Regions from separate parts of the Glutamicibacter sp. NPDC087661 genome, predicted to be linked through region 2. Evidence: riboswitches for the same ligand, from Rfam matches in the RefSeq annotation. Region 2 holds a riboswitch; each other region holds the start of a gene.
What was found. A riboswitch is a leader RNA that binds a small molecule or an ion and turns the genes downstream of it on or off. The one in region 2 is predicted to bind thiamine pyrophosphate.
Positions count from the first base shown of each region.

Region 1: another riboswitch for thiamine pyrophosphate. It lies ahead of ACIOTN_RS00555 (ECF transporter S component); the one in region 2 lies ahead of thiO (glycine oxidase ThiO).
Region 3: another riboswitch for thiamine pyrophosphate. It lies ahead of thiM (hydroxyethylthiazole kinase); the one in region 2 lies ahead of thiO (glycine oxidase ThiO).
Region 4: another riboswitch for thiamine pyrophosphate. It lies ahead of thiC (phosphomethylpyrimidine synthase ThiC); the one in region 2 lies ahead of thiO (glycine oxidase ThiO).

Region 1 is NZ_JBIUWE010000001.1:114,840-119,270, reverse strand. Features, by position in the region: gene ACIOTN_RS00560 (ATP-binding cassette domain-containing protein) at 1-1,371, opposite strand, end outside; gene ACIOTN_RS00555 (ECF transporter S component) at 1,368-1,976, opposite strand; TPP riboswitch at 2,042-2,162, opposite strand; gene ACIOTN_RS00550 (DUF4235 domain-containing protein) at 2,238-2,489, shown strand; gene mnhG (monovalent cation/H(+) antiporter subunit G) at 2,546-2,950, opposite strand; gene ACIOTN_RS00540 (monovalent cation/H+ antiporter complex subunit F) at 2,950-3,216, opposite strand; gene ACIOTN_RS00535 (Na+/H+ antiporter subunit E) at 3,218-3,847, opposite strand; gene ACIOTN_RS00530 (Na+/H+ antiporter subunit D) at 3,856-4,431, opposite strand, start outside.
Region 2 is NZ_JBIUWE010000001.1:449,290-453,720, forward strand. Features, by position in the region: gene ACIOTN_RS02180 (mechanosensitive ion channel) at 1-497, shown strand, start outside; gene ACIOTN_RS02185 (GNAT family N-acetyltransferase) at 581-1,540, opposite strand; TPP riboswitch at 1,620-1,724, shown strand; gene thiO (glycine oxidase ThiO) at 1,722-2,819, shown strand; gene thiS (sulfur carrier protein ThiS) at 2,846-3,091, shown strand; gene ACIOTN_RS02200 (thiazole synthase) at 3,094-3,915, shown strand; gene moeB (molybdopterin-synthase adenylyltransferase MoeB) at 3,912-4,431, shown strand, end outside.
Region 3 is NZ_JBIUWE010000004.1:29,803-34,233, reverse strand. Features, by position in the region: gene thiD (bifunctional hydroxymethylpyrimidine kinase/phosphomethylpyrimidine kinase) at 1-204, opposite strand, end outside; gene thiE (thiamine phosphate synthase) at 201-842, opposite strand; gene thiM (hydroxyethylthiazole kinase) at 835-1,629, opposite strand; TPP riboswitch at 1,619-1,713, opposite strand; gene ACIOTN_RS11595 (GntR family transcriptional regulator) at 1,748-2,116, opposite strand; gene ACIOTN_RS11590 (hypothetical protein) at 2,113-3,450, opposite strand; gene ACIOTN_RS11585 (hypothetical protein) at 3,437-3,667, shown strand; gene ACIOTN_RS11580 (aldehyde dehydrogenase family protein) at 3,714-4,431, shown strand, end outside.
Region 4 is NZ_JBIUWE010000001.1:265,451-269,881, reverse strand. Features, by position in the region: gene ACIOTN_RS01275 (GTP pyrophosphokinase family protein) at 176-952, shown strand; tRNA gene ACIOTN_RS01270 (tRNA-Met) at 1,035-1,111, opposite strand; tRNA gene ACIOTN_RS01265 (tRNA-Thr) at 1,159-1,230, opposite strand; tRNA gene ACIOTN_RS01260 (tRNA-Thr) at 1,764-1,835, shown strand; TPP riboswitch at 2,109-2,216, shown strand; gene thiC (phosphomethylpyrimidine synthase ThiC) at 2,213-3,955, shown strand; gene ACIOTN_RS01250 (DEAD/DEAH box helicase) at 4,048-4,431, opposite strand, start outside.

The DNA of each region.
Region 1 (4,431 bases), 330 kb from region 2:
CCCGAAGGTCGGTTCGTCGAGGATCAGCACCTGGGGGGATGCGGCCAGAACAGTGGCCACGGACAAGCGCCGCTTCTCGCCCCCGGAGAGAGTGAACGGGTTCGCGTCTGCCAAATGCGCCAGGCCCAAGCGTTCCAGCAACGCGTCCACGCGCGCTTGGACCTGGGCCGGCTCGTATTTCGGCGCATCGGCGCTGCTGGCCTGCGCGCGGCTGGGAGCGAAAGCCAGCTCTTCCCGAACGCTCTGGGTCACGAATTGGTGTTCGGGTTCCTGGAACACCGAACCGATCCGCCCAATCAATGCACCGGCCTTCCAGGCAAACGGGGAGTTGCCCAGACCGTCGGCCAGTTGCGCGGTGGCCGCCAACCCGCCGTCGGCCGGGACGAGCAATCCGCCCAAGGTCAAGGCCAGCGTCGACTTTCCAGCGCCATTCTCGCCGCGAATCACCGTCGCGGTGCCCGCTTGCACATTCACGTCCACCGCTTGGGTGCGCGGTGCCGTGGCGGTGCGGGCGGATACCAGCTGCTGCGCTTCCAGCAGCGTGGCACCGGCACCGTTCGTTGCCCGGGCCACCTGCGGGAAGTAGCCTGGAATCCACAGCCCGGCAGTAGCCAGCTCCTCGCGCACCGTTTCATCGGTGTACAGCTGCTGCGGGTCCAGATCGTGCGCGACTCCCCCACCGGGCTGCAGCACGATAACCCGGTCCACATGCTGCGCCCAGGCTTCAATCCGGTGTTCCACGACGACCAGCGTGGCACCGGAAAGCCGGGCGGCGTTCAGCACCGCATCGCGCAAGAGCTCAATGCTCTGCGGGTCCACATTGGCAGTCGGTTCATCGAGCAGCATGACGCTGGGTTCCATGGCCAGAATGCCGGCCAAGGCCAACCGCTGTTTCTGTCCGCCGGAAAGTTGCTGGGTGCGGTGCTCGAAGGACAGCGCACCCAGACCCACAGCGTCCAGCACTTCGGGGATCCGCTGGCGGATCAGTTCGGGATCCATTCCGAGGTTCTCGGCGCCAAAGGCCACGTCATCGGCGACCCTGCTTTGCACTACCTGGGTTTCCGGGTCTTGCTGCATCAAGCCCACCGGGTGGCTCCGGATGAAGGCATCGCTGCCATCTATGAGCAGCCGGCCAGCGACCTGATCGTCCTCATCCGCTTCCAGCAACCCGGCCATCGCGTGCAGCAAGGTTGACTTGCCGGCGCCCGATGGACCGACCAGCAGCACCTTCTCACCGGCGTGGATCACAAGGTCCAGTCCCGAGATGGCAGGATTCTTCCTCTCGGAGTGCTGCCAGCCGAACCCCGTTGCGGTGATGGCGGCACCGCGCTGTGTCAGCGAGGCTGCGCCGGAATTGGCAAAGGAACTCATTTTGCGCTTTCCAGGTGCGCACGCCGGCTCGGCAGGGCGCTCAATGCACCGGTCTTCGCCAGTCCACGCGTGGCCAACCAGGACAGCAGCCCTGCGACGACTACGCCGGAAATGCCGGTGGCGATCACGTGGAAGATCTTCATTCCGGCGGTGTACTCAACGTAGTAGGCCAGGATGTAGGCCTCGGAAATGCCGGCGAACAAGCCGGCGAACAAGCCTGCCAGCAGCGCCACGCCCAGGTTCCACTTGCGGTAGCGGAATGCTGCGAAGACCAGCTCTGCACCCAGGCCCTGGACCAGGCCGGACATCAGTACGGTCAAGCCGTAGTGCGAGCCGAGCAGCGCTTCAACCACAGCGGCCAGCAGCTCGCAGTAGATTGCGGCGCCTGGCTTGCGGATGATCAGTGCGCCGAGCACCGCCGGGAAGAGCCACATGCCGGTGAGCAACGCGGTGGCTGGCGGGAAAGCCGCAAAGGCGAGCGAGAACAGGCCATAGCCGGCACTCCACGCCCAGAAAATGACCCCTGAAGCGACGGCGATCACCGAGGCGACGACGATATCAACTACACGCCAGCCGGTCCGCTGCTTCGAAACTGTTTCGTTCATTGCTGGTCCTCCTGTGGAAAGGAGGGGAGATGGACGGAATGAGGGCATACTGCCGCGCCTATCCGCATCCGAGATGCTCGACTTCCTTCGCCGGTACTAGCCGGGGCAGGTTCGAGGGTCTGCGATCTATCGCACTCTCAGCGTCTTGCGACTTTTTAAAAGTCTGACGCTCCCCTGTCGGAATAATTACTGCTCCCCCACCATACCGCAGGTATGCTGGGCAGAGGAACGATATGTCAAGAGCTTGATCGCGAGGAAAAAATGGATAAAGTGCAGAAACTTGCCACTACCGGTATCACCGTTGGCGCTGGCATGCTCGGCGGCAAGCTGGTTGATTTCCTTTGGTTGAAGGCAACCGGCAGCAAAGCACCACGCAAGGGCACTGAGGAAGCAGCGGAAGCTTCTTTCCGCCGTGCCTTAGGCTTCGCAGTCGTTTCGGCCCTGGTCGCAGCAATCCTGCAGACGGTGGCTGACCGCAGCGCCAACAAGGTTGTTGCCAAGTTCACCAAGTAAGCTTCGGCGTTGAGCCAAAAGCGGGAGCCGCCCAGAGGGGCGGCTCCCGCTTTTTCTCAATCTTGTTCGTCTGGCGATCCGGTCTTGGAAACCGGGGTGGTTCCGGTCGGCGGTGTTCCGTTGACCTTGTTGACCACGTGGCTCAGCTCATCGGAGAACAGGGTTTCCTTGGCAGCGTGCTTGGTCCGGTAGCCGGAACGGCCAATCATGTGGGCCGAAACCGGTGCGGTCAATAGCTGCATTCCCCAGGCCAGCACGAGTACCGGGACCACAGCCCAGCTGCGCAGGTAAATGGCCAGTCCAGCGAAAATCAGCAGGAAGCCGAGTACCTGCGGTTTGGTCGCTGCATGCATGCGGGTGAGCATGTCCGGGAAGGTCAGCAAGCCGATACCTGCGATCAATGACATCAGGCAGCCAAGGATCAGCAGGACGGCAACGAGGACATCGAGGAAGATTTCCATTAGGCGTTCCTCTGATCCGAAACGAAGCGCGAGACGGTCACCGAACCGATGAACCCGAGCATGCAGGCGGCCACGACGAACAGCAAGTAGTCGGTGTGCTTGTGCAGCACCATTTCCAGGCACAGCGCGGCGGAGATGATCAGCAGCATCACGTCCAGGGCCAGCACCCGGTCAAGGATTGACGGCCCCTTGGCAACACGGACCAGGCAGGCGACAGCACCGAGCCCGAGCATGATGCCGCAGATCCAAATGACGATATCCAGCATGTTACCCCTTCCTCGCATCAAAGTTCGGTCCGCATTCGCTCTTGATCGCTTCGTACTCGTCTCGGCTGCCAATAGCCATGATCAGCCGGCGTTCGATGTCCCGGATGCCGGCACGCGCCTTCTCCACGTCCGCAGGCGACTCGATGTCGATGTAGTGCAGGTACAGCGTCGACGAGCTGCGGTCCACGTCGATCACGAAGGAGCCCGGGATCAGCGTGAGCACGTGTCCCACAGTCATCACGATCAGGTCCGAGTCGGTGCGCAGCGGGACCGCAATGACCGCGCTGCGGGTGCGCTTCCCGCGGACCAGCGCCAGCCAGGCCACATGGACGCTGGCCGCGAAGACCTGTCCGAGGAACCAGATGAACAGCTTCAGGCAGTACCAGGCATTGATCCGGCCCGAAAGGACCACCGGCGGCAGCGGGAACAGGTTCACGATCAGCAGCGCGATGATCACGCCGAAGACCATGTTCCCCAGGGAGAAGTCCTGCCAGAGAGCACCCCAGACAAAGAGCAGCAGCAGAAGCAGCGGCCATTCCTGCTTGAGTGTCGCGCGGTGGCGCACACCGGAGGTATCCAGCGCATCGTCAATGCGCTGGTCACGCGGTTCAAAGTTCTTGTTCGGCATCATCCCTCCAATCAGAATGGCAAGATCGAGCTGATATACGGTTCGCGGGCGATCAGTTCCGCAGCCACCCGCTCGCAGAATTCGAAGATCGGCCCGGCAAAGACGGTCAGGGCGATGCCCGCAAGCACCAGCGAACCGGTGGCGTAGCGCATGCCCCACGGCAAGGAGTCGGCTTCCAGCTGCTTGGCCAGTTTCAACCCCAAGCGGGGGTTCTGCGCGCCGCCGGCCAACGTCTCGTCGGCGACCTGCGTCGCTTCGGCCACCAGATCCTGGTTGGGCACCTCGGCATCAGCAGCACGGCGCCAGAACACACGGGCCCACACGCGGATGATCGCCATCAAGGTCAGCAGGCTGGTCAGCAATCCGGCGCCGATCACGACCCAGGTCAGCGGATCGGCATCCTGCGCGGCCGCATGCAATAGCCCGAATTTGCCCAGGAATCCGGAGAACGGCGGGATGCCGCCCAGATTGATGGCCGGGATGAAGAAGAGCAGGGCCAATGCCGGGGAGAGCTTGGCCAGCGAGCCGAGCCGGGTGACATTCGAGCTACCGGCACGGCGTTCGATCAGTCCCGCCACCATGAACAG
Region 2 (4,431 bases):
CTGTTGTTGCCCAGTGGGGCGTAGTTCCCGAGGGCAAGAGCGCTTCGGGAATCATCGCTGGCATCGTCAAGATTGCTATCGTGCTGTTCTTCGGTGTGATGGCGGCCCAGATGCTGAACTTCCCAGCGATCACCAATATCCTCAATGAGATCCTGGCCTTGGGCGGCAAGATCCTCTTCGGCGCAGCAATTATCGCCGCAGGTTTCGTCATCGCCAATGTGATTGGCCGCTTCTTGGGTGACACTACTGCTTCGAAGATCATCCGCTACACGGCAATTGCGCTGTTCGTGGCGATGGGCCTGAAGTACATGGGTATCGCCGATTCGATCATCAACATGGCCTTCGGCGCAATCGTCATTGGCGCAGCATTGGCAGCGGCTCTGGCCTTTGGCCTCGGCGGTCGTGATGCTGCGGCCCGCACGCTGAAAAAGATGGAGGCCCAACAGGCCACCAATGGCCCGGACTCGACGCCACCGGCATCGAACCCAGGCATCTAACCACGCATCACAAAACCTGAGGGACAGATAAGAAGTCGTGGAATCCAAAACCGGATTCCGCGACTTTTTTGATGCCCGCCAAGCTACTGCTGCGTGCCCCACGGCAAGGGCATGACCGCAGAGCCGCCATCGGTACGCAACCGCGCGTAGGTGTGCACATCGATGCGTTCTCCGGCAACCAGGAATTTGCCCCGCTCGACACCTTCGTGCAGGAAGCCGTTGCTTTCTGCCACATGCTTCGACCCGGGATTATTTGCCCGCAAGCCCAGCTCCAAGCGGTACAGTCCCAGCTCGTCGAACAGGTAATCCACCAAGGTTGCCACGGCGCGGGTGGCCAGCGACCGGCCCCGGTAATTCTGGTTCATCCAATACCAAATCCACGCGTTCCGATTGGCCGGGTCGACCGTACCGCACACCAGTCCCACCAGCCGATCCCGATATGCGACGGCCATCGCCTGCTGGCGTTCCCCGGCCTCCAGCAGTGCGCGCACATACGACTCAGCCTTTTGCGGGGAATCCGCGTCGCCTTGGCGCAACATGTCGGGGTTCGAGGAGAATGCCTCGAAGACCGCTTCGGCATCCGAAAGGCGCAGCCGGCGCACCGAGAATTCACCGTCGGCATGCACGGTTTCCTTCGGTCCTGCAGATGGCTGCGGATGAGCGGCGGCCGTGCCCTGGTGGAAGAGCTGCTGCCAGCGGCCCTGCTCATGGATCCACAGTGAACTGCGTTCGCTGGGGGAACCGGAGAGCAGCTTCCAGCGCAGCAGCACCAGCTGGTCTGAAAGCTGGAGAGCCACCGGGCTTTCGACTTTCAACGCCCCGGCATCCCGTGCCGGCTCCTGGGCCAGCTGGGCAATGATGGCCTCGCGATCATAGACTCGCCCGCTGGCTCCCACCTCGGCGAACCGAGGATGCAAGCGCCGCTGCAATTGCTCCTGGCTATGGCGTTGGCTGGATTCCAAGAGTTCTTGCTCCAACGAGATGATGGTGCTGGATAGCGCAGAACCTTGGGAAAGCACGATAGGGAAGTCATGGAATGCCATGTCAGCAAGTACATCACAGAAGATGACGGAACTGCGTTCAGTGAAGTTCGACTTTATGAGCTGCATCATGCTTATAATCGCTGTAATCCGCGGGAGCCTGAATCGACCAGGCTGAGAGGGCACCGAGCCGACCGCTACACCTGATGCGGGTCATGCCGCCGTAGGAAGGAAGCGTGCCCTTGTGCATGTCAACATTGTTGGCGCCGGGATAATCGGCCTGGCCGTCGCGTTCGAGCTGGAATCACGCGCACACACCGTCACCCTCATCGATCCGGCACCCGGCCAAGGTGCAAGCTACGCGGCAGCAGGAATGCTGGCCCCGGTAGCTGAAACGGTCTGGGGCAATGGCCCGTTGCACCAGCTGCTTGCCGCCTCGAATGCCGCCTATCCGCAGTTCATCGAGCGCATCGAATCGGCCACCGGGCAACGCCCGGACTACTTGCAGAACTCCACGCTCGTTGTCGCCGCAGAGCCTGCGGACCGCGAAGCCCTGCACGAGCTGGCCGAACTGCAGATATCCCTCGGCCTGTCAGCGCAGAAGCTGCTGCCCAGCCAAGCCCGCAAGCTCGAACCAGCCTTGGCCGCCAATATTGCCGGCGCGGTCCTGTGCCAAGATGACCACCAGGTCGACCCTCGATCCATCGTCAAGATCCTGTTGGAGCATCTGCGTCCGCACCTGGTCGAGGAACGGGCGCAGGCACTGGTGACCGACGGGAAGCGGACCACCGCTGTGCGGACCGCATCGGGCCGAATCCTCGAAGCGGAGCAGACCATCGTGGCCACCGGTCTTGGCACCCTCGATGGCTTGAACGAACTTCCGCTGCGCCCGGTCTACGGGGACATCCTCCGGATCCAGGGACCAGCAGGCCCGCCGCTCATCACCCGCACCATCCGCGGCATCGTGCACCGGGAACAGGTGTATCTGGTGCCGAGAAGGGACGGCAGCCTCGTCCTTGGCGCCAGCGTCCGTGAAGACCGGCAACAAGCGGTGAACATTGGCGCGATGCACCTGCTGCTGGACAACGCGAGAAAGCTGGTCCCCGGCATCAGCGACTGCACGCTGAACGAAGCAACGGCCCGGGCACGTCCCGCCACGCCAGATGACCGGCCGCTGCTTGGACGCCTTGATCCAGGGCTGCTGCTCTGCACCGGGTACTCCCGGCACGGCGTGCTGCTGGCTCCGCTGGGCGCAACGCTCACTGCGGATCTCGCCCACGGCCACCAATCCCACCCCTTGCACCAGGCTGTGGATCCCCACCGCTTTGCCAACGCAACCTAGACCGCTCACCGAACGGAGCAGCAACCATGACAAGCATCGGCATCAATTTCAATTCACGGCAACTGAACCTGGACGAAGGAACCACCCTTCGCGAATTCATCAGCACGCAAATCGGCAAGGAACTGGACGCCAACTCGGTGGCCGCTGACGGCAGCAAGCTCGGAGTTGCCGCCGCCGTCAATGGCGCTGTCGTTCCACGCAGCGCCTGGAATAGCTACCTGCTGGCCGAAGGGCACAGCATTGAACTCGTTACCGCGGCCCAGGGAGGCTAGGCATGGAAACGCGCAACATCACCGAGCTGGACATCCACAGCGACCCATTCCAGATCGCCGGACGCACCTTGTCCTCGCGCTTGATCCTCGGCACCGGGGGAGCGAGTTCGCTGACCACCCTGGAAAGCGCCCTGCAGGCCTCCGGAACGGAGCTGACCACCGTGGCCATCCGCCACTTTTCGGCGGCCGGCGCAGGCAACGTGTATGAACTGCTGCAGCGCAACAACGTGATTGCGCTGCCCAACACCGCTGGATGCTTCACCGCCCGCGATGCGATCCTCACCGCGCACCTGGCCCGTGAAGCTCTGGAAACCAATTGGATCAAGCTCGAAGTCATTGCCGATGAGCACACGCTGCTGCCGGACCCGCTGGAACTGCATGCGGCCACCGAGCAACTAGTGGCCGACGGGTTCCAGGTCTTCGCCTATACCAATGATGATCCGGCACTTGCCCAACGCCTGCAGGACGCCGGGGTTGCGGCAATCATGCCGGCCGGAGCGCCGATCGGCTCGGGCCTGGGGATCCTGAATCCGCACAATATTTCCACCATCGTCTCCCGCGCGCAGGTACCGGTGATCCTTGACGCCGGGGTGGGCACCGCCTCGGATGCGGCCCTGGCCATGGAGCTCGGCTGCGACGCGGTGCTGCTGGCCAGCGCGGTGACCCGGGCGCACAACGCGCCGCTCATGGCCAGGGCCATGAAGGATGCCGTGCGTGCCGGGCGCGCCGCGCGGCTCGCTGGCCGGATCCCGCGCCGCGATACCGCACTGGCCTCCTCGCCGGCCGAAGGCATGATGCGAACCCTGGTCGGTGACTTCTCGTGAGCCGGGAAGCCCTGGTAGCACCCGGCGCGCAGCTGGAACCGGAAGAGCTGGCGCGCTACTCCCGGCACTTGTCCCTGCCCGGGGTGGGAGAAGAAGGGCAACGCCGCATCGCCAACGCCAAGGTGCTGGTTATCGGAGCCGGGGGCCTGGGCAGTCCCATTGCCAGCTACCTGGTCGCTGCGGGAATCGGCACCCTCGGGGTCATCGACGATGACACCGTCGAGCTGTCCAATCTGCAACGACAAACCATGCACCGGCAACAGGATGCAGGGCGCCTGAAAGTGGATTCGGTGCGGCGGATGGCCCACGAGCAGAACCGGAACGTCCAGATCATCACCGTGGATGAAAAGCTGGATGAATCCAACGCCGTGGCACTTTTCAGTGAATATGACTTGGTCATCGACGGCAGCGACAACTTTGCCACGCGGTACCTGTCCAATGATGCCGCGGAAATCACCGGCACCCCGCTGGTGTGGGGAACCCTCTTCCAGTTCTCCGGGCAGGTGTCCGTCTTCG
Region 3 (4,431 bases), on a different contig from region 2:
GATATCTGTACTCACGGCTTCGAGCTGCGCGAGGACGAAATCGCCGCTGATCGCCTGAACTCCGGATACCCCATGGGTGTTTTGCGCAGTCAAAGCGGTGATCACGCACATTCCGTAGCCGCCGTTGGCGGCAATGGCCTTCAGATCCGCTTGGATTCCGGCGCCGCCGGAAGGATCGGAGCCTGCGATGGATAGGATGTTCATTTCGAGGCCTCCCAGGCTGCGACCAGCTGCGCGCTGGCAAGTTGCGGATCTTCGGCATTGCAGATGGCGCGGACCACGGCCAGGCCTGCGCCGCCGCCGGCGCGGATCGCGGCGGCATCGTCTTGGGTAATTGCGCCGATCGCTACGCAGGGCAGCTTGGCCAAGGCAGCGGCTCGCGCAAAGCCGTCCAGCCCCAGGGGAGCAGGATGGTCTTTTTTCGTCGGAGTGGCGCGGATGGCTCCTACACCGAGGTAGTCGATCACCGAGGCGTCCTTGTTCGCCTGGGCCAATTGCTCATCGCTGGAAGCACTCAAGCCGATGATGCCCTCGCCGATGATCTGGCGAGCCAACTGTACCGGCACATCTTTTTGCCCGATATGGATGCCGTTCACTGCTGCGCCAGCAGCCCGTGCCGCGAGGTAGACGTCAATGCGGTCATTGATCAGCAACTGGGCTTTGCCCTCGGTGAGCTTGGCAGCCGCGCAGGCCAGCTCGAAGAATTCCCGGGCGCTTTCATCCTTGGCGCGCAGCTGGATCCACCCGATCCCTCCGGCGACGGCGCCCTCGATAACTTCCAGGGTGCTGCGTGGGGTGCAGCTGGCAGTGTTGGCTACTAGATAAGCGCCGTAATTATGCATGGTTCAATTCCTCGTACTTCAAAGTCTTCAGTTCCCCGGGATCGGCAGCCGACAGCGCATCAAGGAAGGCAACTGCGAAGCTGCCCGGACCGGAGCTGCCAGCCAGGGCCTTTTCCGCGGCCAGGCCATAGAAACCGTGGGCTGCGATGGTGGCCTCGAACGGGTCATCGTGGACCGCAACCATCCCGGCGCAGACCGCGCCCAAGGCGCAGCCGCCACCTGTCATCCGGGTCAAGCCAATTCCGTTGGTATGCACCAAGACGGTACGCGTGGCGTCGATGATGGCGTCAGCCTGGCCGGAAATGGCCACTACGCAGTCGTGTTCCGTGGCCAGTTCGCGTCCCGCCGCCAAGGCGGCAGAAACCTCATCCAAGGCATCGACACCGCGCGAAGCAGATTGCCGGCCGGCCAGGGCCAGGATTTCCGAGGCGTTGCCGCGAATCAGGGTCGGGCGTTGCCGGACAATGCGCCGGGCAAACTCCGTGCGCACCGGAAGCGCTCCCACTGCCACTGGATCCAGGACCCAGGGGGTGCCTGCAGCGCTCGCCGACTGCACAGCTTCTTCCATGGCGGTCAGCTGTTCAGTGCTTGGAGTTCCCAAATTCACCAATACGGCTGAAGCTGCCTGCGCGAATGGGCCGGCCTCTCCGGGCAGATCCGTCATGGCCGGGGAAGCCCCGGATGCCAGCAAGACATTGGCGGTGAAATTGGATACGACGGTATTGGTCAGGCAAAAAACCAAAGGTGATTGTTGCCGGTATTTTTGGGCAACTGCATGCAAAGCCATGCGACATCCCTCCGCTAGCGTGAACTAGATCAGGTTCTACGGGTCTTATCTCAGTCGGTTGATCCGACACCCCGTGTCACTGCCATAGAGCGTACGCACAACCGGTTCCGAGGACAAGTTACTTACGCTCGCGCCGCGCCACCAAGGCCTTGAGCGTGGCCGCATCCACCTTCTGCGCGGCCGCCAGCGCCCAGAGGTGATCCACGGCGGCCAGGAGATCTTCACTGGTATCCACCGGCTGCGGCCGCTCGTTGACTACTGTGCCGGCACGGCGCCGGGAGGTGATCAGCTCTTCGGCTTCCAGCTCCTTGTAGGCGCGCGCCACTGTACCGGCAGCGACGCCGAGGTCCGTGGCCAGCGCACGCACAGTAGGCAGCTTGCTCCCCGAGGGCAGATCTCCCAAGGAGATCAGTGAAGCAATCTGCGAGCGGATCTGCTCATAGGGCGGGGTAGCTGCTTGGAGGTCAACACTGATCTGCGTGCTCATGAAGTAGCTGCCGGCTGATGTTCCCGCACGAAGGCGCTACCGGGGCGCTCTAGGAAAATGACTGCTGGGACAACGAAGATGAGCAATGCAAAGAGTCCCAGCCCGGCCGGGAATCCGTAGCCAATGAGCAGCATGGCTACCACTGCACTGGTGTTAACACGCATTGAACGCAGTTCCAGGACCTTGCGGTACCAGATTTCTTCGGCCGACGAGACAGCCCAGGGAATAATTGCCCGGCGGGAGAACCAGACGAATCCAAGATGGGTTGCCAGCAACAGCAGGATCAAGCCTGCAACCATTGTCTTGCCTGGAGGCACGAAGCCCCACAAATAGTCCAGCGGCGGATCGAGCAGAAAATAGGTGCTGGTGGCAAACAGCAAGCCAGCGGCGATGTAGGACCACAAGGGCAGGGGCGCGTGGTACTTGGGTGCTGCAGACGCCTGCCGGGCCACCGTGCTGACGTAGCTGAGATAAAGCGCATTGAGAACGGCATAGCTCAAAGCCGCACCGGCAAAGATCATTAAGATCCACGTAGTTCGCTCATTGGTAGGCATCTGGAGCTCGTCATCCAGTGGCAAGAATGACCAGCCGATTGCAACGCTGAGCAAGGTGAGTGCTGCAGTTACGTATTGCAAGGTGAATAGTTGATCACGCAAACGCGAGAAGGCGGTCCGTTCCCTGGTGGTGGATTGAGCTGAGAATGTAGAGCGCGGTCCCCAGAAGAGCAACGTGAGGGCGACCGCAAGGGCGCCATAGCTAACGAACTCGTACTGTCCATCCGGCGAATTAGCCTGCGAGTAATTGACCACCGACACGGTGAAGGCCAGCAAGACGATGCCGATATTGCGCATCAAGCGGTTGAGCCAGACCGTGCGCAACGCTTGGTTGTCTTCGGCCGAGATGCCGGCCAAGGCAGGTCTTTTCAGGATAACTACGGTAATCACAGCCGCGGCCACGATGATCCCTGCCAGGGCCACGATGAATACCGGGAGCATCTGTGTGCCCGGCAACCGCCCATCATACGGACCCTCCGACGTGTATGAATAGATGCCGTCAAAATCAAAGGTCGTGAATTCCGAGGCCGGAACGCCAACGAGCCCTTCGACTTTGGACGCCGGCCACAGGGAGCCGACCGCGATCAGCAGCAAAAGCCCAACGAAAGCCCCTAGGGCCTTGGGAAATGGAGTTGTCAGGCTGCGGGCCTCTAATGAAGCGGTGCGCACTGGCTGGAGTTCCTTGGGCCAAGTGAACAAGCCGATGAGGTAAACCAGAAGAACCCAGATCCCCGGAGTGAGTGCTTCAGCGAGAGCCGAACCTGAATTGGGCTCGGTCATTGAAACGCGCCAGGTCTCGGACAAATCCCATGAGGTTGAAGCAAAGAATGCGATCAATGCGCACCAGAACGAGTGGGATCGGGCCCGGTCGATAGCTGGTGTTCCACGCCTGTGCGCCACCGAACGCAACCAAACGCAGATGATTGCGGCAACGAAAGCGATGGATATGGCGCTCGCCGAGAACTGGTTCATGGAAATCAATGTATCAACTATTTGATACATATTGAATCCTCCGGCGAATTAAACGATGAAAAATAGTCCCAGTGACGTACGCTCAAATCATGGGTCTGTTTACTTCCACTCCGTTGCCCGAACCGGTCGGTGATTCCGCACCTCCGGTGGACGAGCATCCATCGCGCATAGCAACAGTTCTGAGCCATTTGCGGCGTTCTGCGGACACGCGGATCACGCATCCGCGACGCTTCCGCCTGCAGCAGCTCAAGGCCCTGGAGAAGATGCTCGAAGAGCATCTGGAAGACTTCGTCCAGGCCCTGGCCGAGGACTTGGGCAAGAGTGCCACCGAAGCCAAATTCTCCGAAATCGACGTGGTGCGGGCAGAAATAGATTTCGCCCAGCGCCACCTCGTTGAATGGATGGATTCCACCAGCGTCAAGGTACCGCTGGCTTTGCAACCAGCCATTGCCAAGGTTGAGCCGCGCCCGCTGGGGGTCGTGCTGATTATCGGCGCCTGGAACTACCCGGTTCAGCTGGTGCTCGCACCGCTGGTCGCGGCCATTGCTGCCGGCAACGCGGCGGTGATCAAGCCATCGGAACTGGCTCCTGCGACCTCAGGCGCCTTGGCCAAGTTCCTCCCGGTCTACCTCGACGAACGTGTCTACGCGGTAGTTGAAGGCGGGGTGGATACCTCCACGGAGTTGCTCGGCGCCCGCTGGGATCATATTTTCTACACCGGCGGTGAACGCGTGGCCAAGATCGTGGCTGCAGCGGCTGCGAAGCATCTGACACCAACCACCTTGGAAC
Region 4 (4,431 bases), 180 kb from region 2:
GGTTGGCCGGCGCCTGCAGCCCGAAAGTTTGCTGGACGAATTCCCGATTCGTTCTGGCCTAATTCCTAGGAGAAGCCCTTAGGCTGGAACTGCACCGGAACCGTACCGCGGGCCGGGCCATAATCTGCTGAGGTGATCCAGGATTTCTGTCCCATTTGATGACAAGACTCGTGCAGTGGCCATCGCAGCTGCCGAGACCGCCCCTTCGCCGGCCGAGCTGCAGCGATTGACGCAGGCTTTCCGCCATGATTTCCAGCGTTTCATGATGGAGTACCAGTTTGCGGTGGACGAGGTGCTGACCAAGGTCTCGATCTTGCGTGAAGAGTTCTTGTATTTGCACAATTACAATCCAATTGAGCACGTCACTTCCCGGGTGAAAACTCCGGAGAGCATCATGCGCAAGGTCTCCCGCCGGAACATCTCCCCGTCCCTGCCTGCCATTCGCGAGAACATCAGCGACATTGCCGGCGTGCGCATTACCTGCAGTTTCGTCAAGGACATCTACAAGGTTCTGAACACGCTAACCTCGCAGAATGACCTGAAGGTCCTCCAAATCAAGGACTACATCAAGAACCCGAAGCCCAACGGCTATAAAAGTGTCCATGCGATCGTGCAGATCCCGGTCTACTTATCCGATGGCCCGGTCGATGTCGTGGTGGAGCTGCAGATCCGTACCATTGCCCAGGATTTCTGGGCAAGCCTGGAACATAAGATCTTCTACAAGTACGAGGGCGAAGTTCCAGAACATCTAGTGCAAGAGCTTGCCGACGCGGCGGCCATGGCGACGAAACTCGACATGCAGATGCAGCGCTTGCATACCGAAGTCCACGGCCATGATGCCAATCAGGCACCGAGCCAAGAGGCGGATTTCGATACGACAGCGATCCAGGGGCTGCTGTCGCTGGCTCAGCAAGCCAAGGACGGGAACCAGGAGAAGGACTTGGATCACTAGCCGTTCATGCCCTCGAAGGACAATGCTGCTTCGGGGCCGGAAACCAAAAAAGATCCTCGGCCGAGGCCGAGGATCTTTGATTTGGTAGCGGCGCCGGGACTCGATCCCGGGACCTCACGATTATGAGTCGTGCGCTCTAACCAGCTGAGCTACGCCGCCACAAGTGAGAAGCAATCCAGTAGAAGCCAAGAATGCTTCTCACTCAGAGCCCCCTGCCGGAATCGATCCGGCGACCTCGTTCTTACCAAGAACGCGCTCTACCACTGAGCTAAGGGGGCAACGAGTAAATACTCTACACGGATTTCCCGGCAAAGAAAAATCGGCGGATCACCCCGGAAAAGACCAGGAGAATTCTGTAAAACCACTAGTCAATGACTATTTATCCTCTTACTCGCTACCCCGGGGACGAAGGGTGGGACAAAAAGTGCCCTGGTGACGATGCTCACGAGAGTGCTCCTCGCGGTCAATCGCGGATTTGCCATGACGCGCAGGATAGAATCCCGCGGATCATCCCCGGTGGCCAAGCATCGAATTACCCCGCTTGGAACTTCGGAACGCTGACACCCTTTCCCACTCCAGAACCCCTGACCGAGCGGCACTTGGGCAACACCCGATCCACCTAGGCGCCCAGGCACGGCTCCGGTGCCCGGCAGCTGGATCCCGGGCCGTGAACCGGGGTGCTGGAAACCGCCAGGAAGGCAACAGCTCCTTGCCGCCCATTCCGGTCTTGAGTAGGAATATTGTGACCTCAGCAACAAATTCCCGACGGATTTTGCAAACCTCAAAAACCTGTGTAAAGTATTTACCTGTTGCCCCCTTAGCTCAGTGGTAGAGCGCGTTCTTGGTAAGAACGAGGTCGCCGGATCGATTCCGGCAGGGGGCTCGAAATAAGAGAGGCAATCTGGTTCCAGATTGCCTCTCTTTTCGTTTATCCCGCAGATGCCGTGTAGCCACTGCGAGCATGGCCCAAGGCGCACCCCAAGCTGCAGCACCGGCTATCGGCCGCGTCTTGCGCCCCGGATTCCAGGTGCCCCCGGCAAGAGTCTCCGGCCAATGAAAAGCATCCTGGCCCGCCACAGCCGGCCCTTCCCACTTCCTTGATGTCAGGCCCTGACCACTGGGTTTGCGTTTTCTCCTCGCAAGCGTGCTAAGTTGTTCGCGACCACACGGGTGCCCTGGCAAGGGCTGAGATCGGGCTATCGCCGTCCGCGACCGTTGAACCTGTCCGGGTAATGCCGGCGAAGGAAGTGAGTTTCCCCAGTGGAACAAATTGAACAGCACCCTGCCCACACCCTTGCCTACCGTGAATCTGCGGGAATTTCTGTTCCCGTCACGCAGATCCAATTGGCAGACTCCCCCAATGGACAGCCCAACGAGCCGCTGGCGGTATATCGCACCAGCGGACCGGGAAGCGAGCCCACCCAAGGCCTGCAACCCTTCCGCGAGCGGTGGATCCTGGAACGCGGGGACGTGGAAACCTATGCAGGCCGCGAACGCAACCTGCACGACGACGGACGCTCAGCGGTCCGCCGCGGCACGGCCAGCGCGGAATGGGCCGGACGCTCAGCCCCGCCACTGCGGGCCGTTGGCGGAGCCCGCGTGACGCAGATGCACTATGCGCGTGCCGGGATCATCACCCCGGAAATGCGCTATGTGGCCCTGCGCGAGGAATGCGATGTCGAGCTGGTGCGCAGCGAGCTCGCGGCCGGGCGAGCCATCATCCCGGCGAACATCAACCACCCGGAATCCGAGCCGATGATCATCGGCAAGGCGTTCCTGGTCAAGATCAATGCGAATATCGGCAACTCGGCGGTGACCAGCTCCATCGCAGAAGAAGTCTCCAAGCTCCAGTGGGCGGCCAAATGGGGCGCGGACACGGTAATGGACCTGTCCACCGGAGATGACATCCACACCACCCGCGAGTGGATCATCCGCAACTCCCCGGTCCCCATCGGCACCGTGCCGATCTACCAGGCGTTGGAGAAGGTCAACGGCGAAGCCAACGAACTGACCTGGGAGATCTTCCGCGACACCGTCATTGAGCAGTGCGAGCAGGGCGTGGACTACATGACCATCCACGCCGGGGTGCTGCTGCGCTACATCCCGCTGACCGCCAACCGGGTCACCGGCATGGTCTCGCGTGGCGGGTCCATCATGGCCGGCTGGTGCTTGGCGCACCACCAGGAGAATTTCCTGTACACCCACTTCGATCAGCTGTGCGAGATCTTCGCGCAGTACGACGTGGCCTTCTCGCTGGGCGACGGGCTGCGCCCGGGCTCCATCGCAGATGCGAACGACGCCGCCCAGTTCGCCGAGCTGGACACCCTGGCCGAGCTGACCAAGCGCGCCTGGAAGTACGATGTGCAGGTGATGGTCGAAGGCCCGGGGCATATCCCGTTCCATCTGGTGCGCGAGAATGTGGAACGCCAGCAGCAGCTGTGCGACGGGGCGCCGTTCTATACCCTGGGCCCGCTGGTCACCGACATCGCCCCGGGCTACGACCACATCACCAGCGCCATTGGCGCCACGGAGATCGCACGGTACGGGACCGCGATGCTCTGCTACGTCACCCCCAAGGAGCATCTGGGACTGCCCAACCGGGATGATGTGAAGACCGGGGTGATCACCTACAAGATCGCTGCGCACGCCGCCGATCTGGCCAAGGGCCACCCGGGTGCCACAGCGCGGGATGATGCGCTGAGCAAGGCGCGCTTCGAATTCCGCTGGAATGACCAGTTCGCGTTGTCCCTTGACCCGGTCACCGCACAGGAATTCCATGATGAGACCTTGCCGGCCGAGCCGGCCAAGACCGCCCACTTCTGCTCCATGTGCGGGCCGAAGTTCTGCTCCATGCGCATCTCCCAGGATATCCGCGACGAGTACGGCTCGGCCGAGGCGCAGGCCGCATTGGCCGGGATGGCGCAGAAAAGCAGGCAGTTCCTTGAAAGCGGCGGCACGGTCTATCTCGGGGACGGGATCCCGGTGGGAACTCCTGCTCCGTAAATAGCCTGCGGCGCACGAAAAACGCCCTTGGGGCAAGCTTTCGGCTTGCCCCAAGGGCGTTATTCAATGCTGTTCAGCTGCGTGCGACTGGCTTAGTAGTCGCGACGTCCACCGCTACGGCCCGAATCGCTGAAGCGATCCTTGCCGCCGCGTCCGCCGCCACCGAAACCGCCACGTCCGCCACTGCGTCCGCCACCGAAACCGCCACGTCCGCCGCTGCGTCCGCCGCCGAAGCCGCCACCACGGCCGCCACGGAAGCCACCGCGGTCGCCTTCGTCGTCGCGACGTGGGCTGCGGCCATTGTCGAGCTCAAGCTCGATGGCCTCGCCGCCGATGCGGGTCTTGGACAGTGCACGCCACTGGTCCTTGCTCAGCTCTGCTGGCAACTCGACCAGGGTGTGGTCCGAACGGATCTCGATGCCGCCGATTTCCGAAGAATCGAAGCCACCCTCGTTGGCCAGTGCGCCAACGATCGA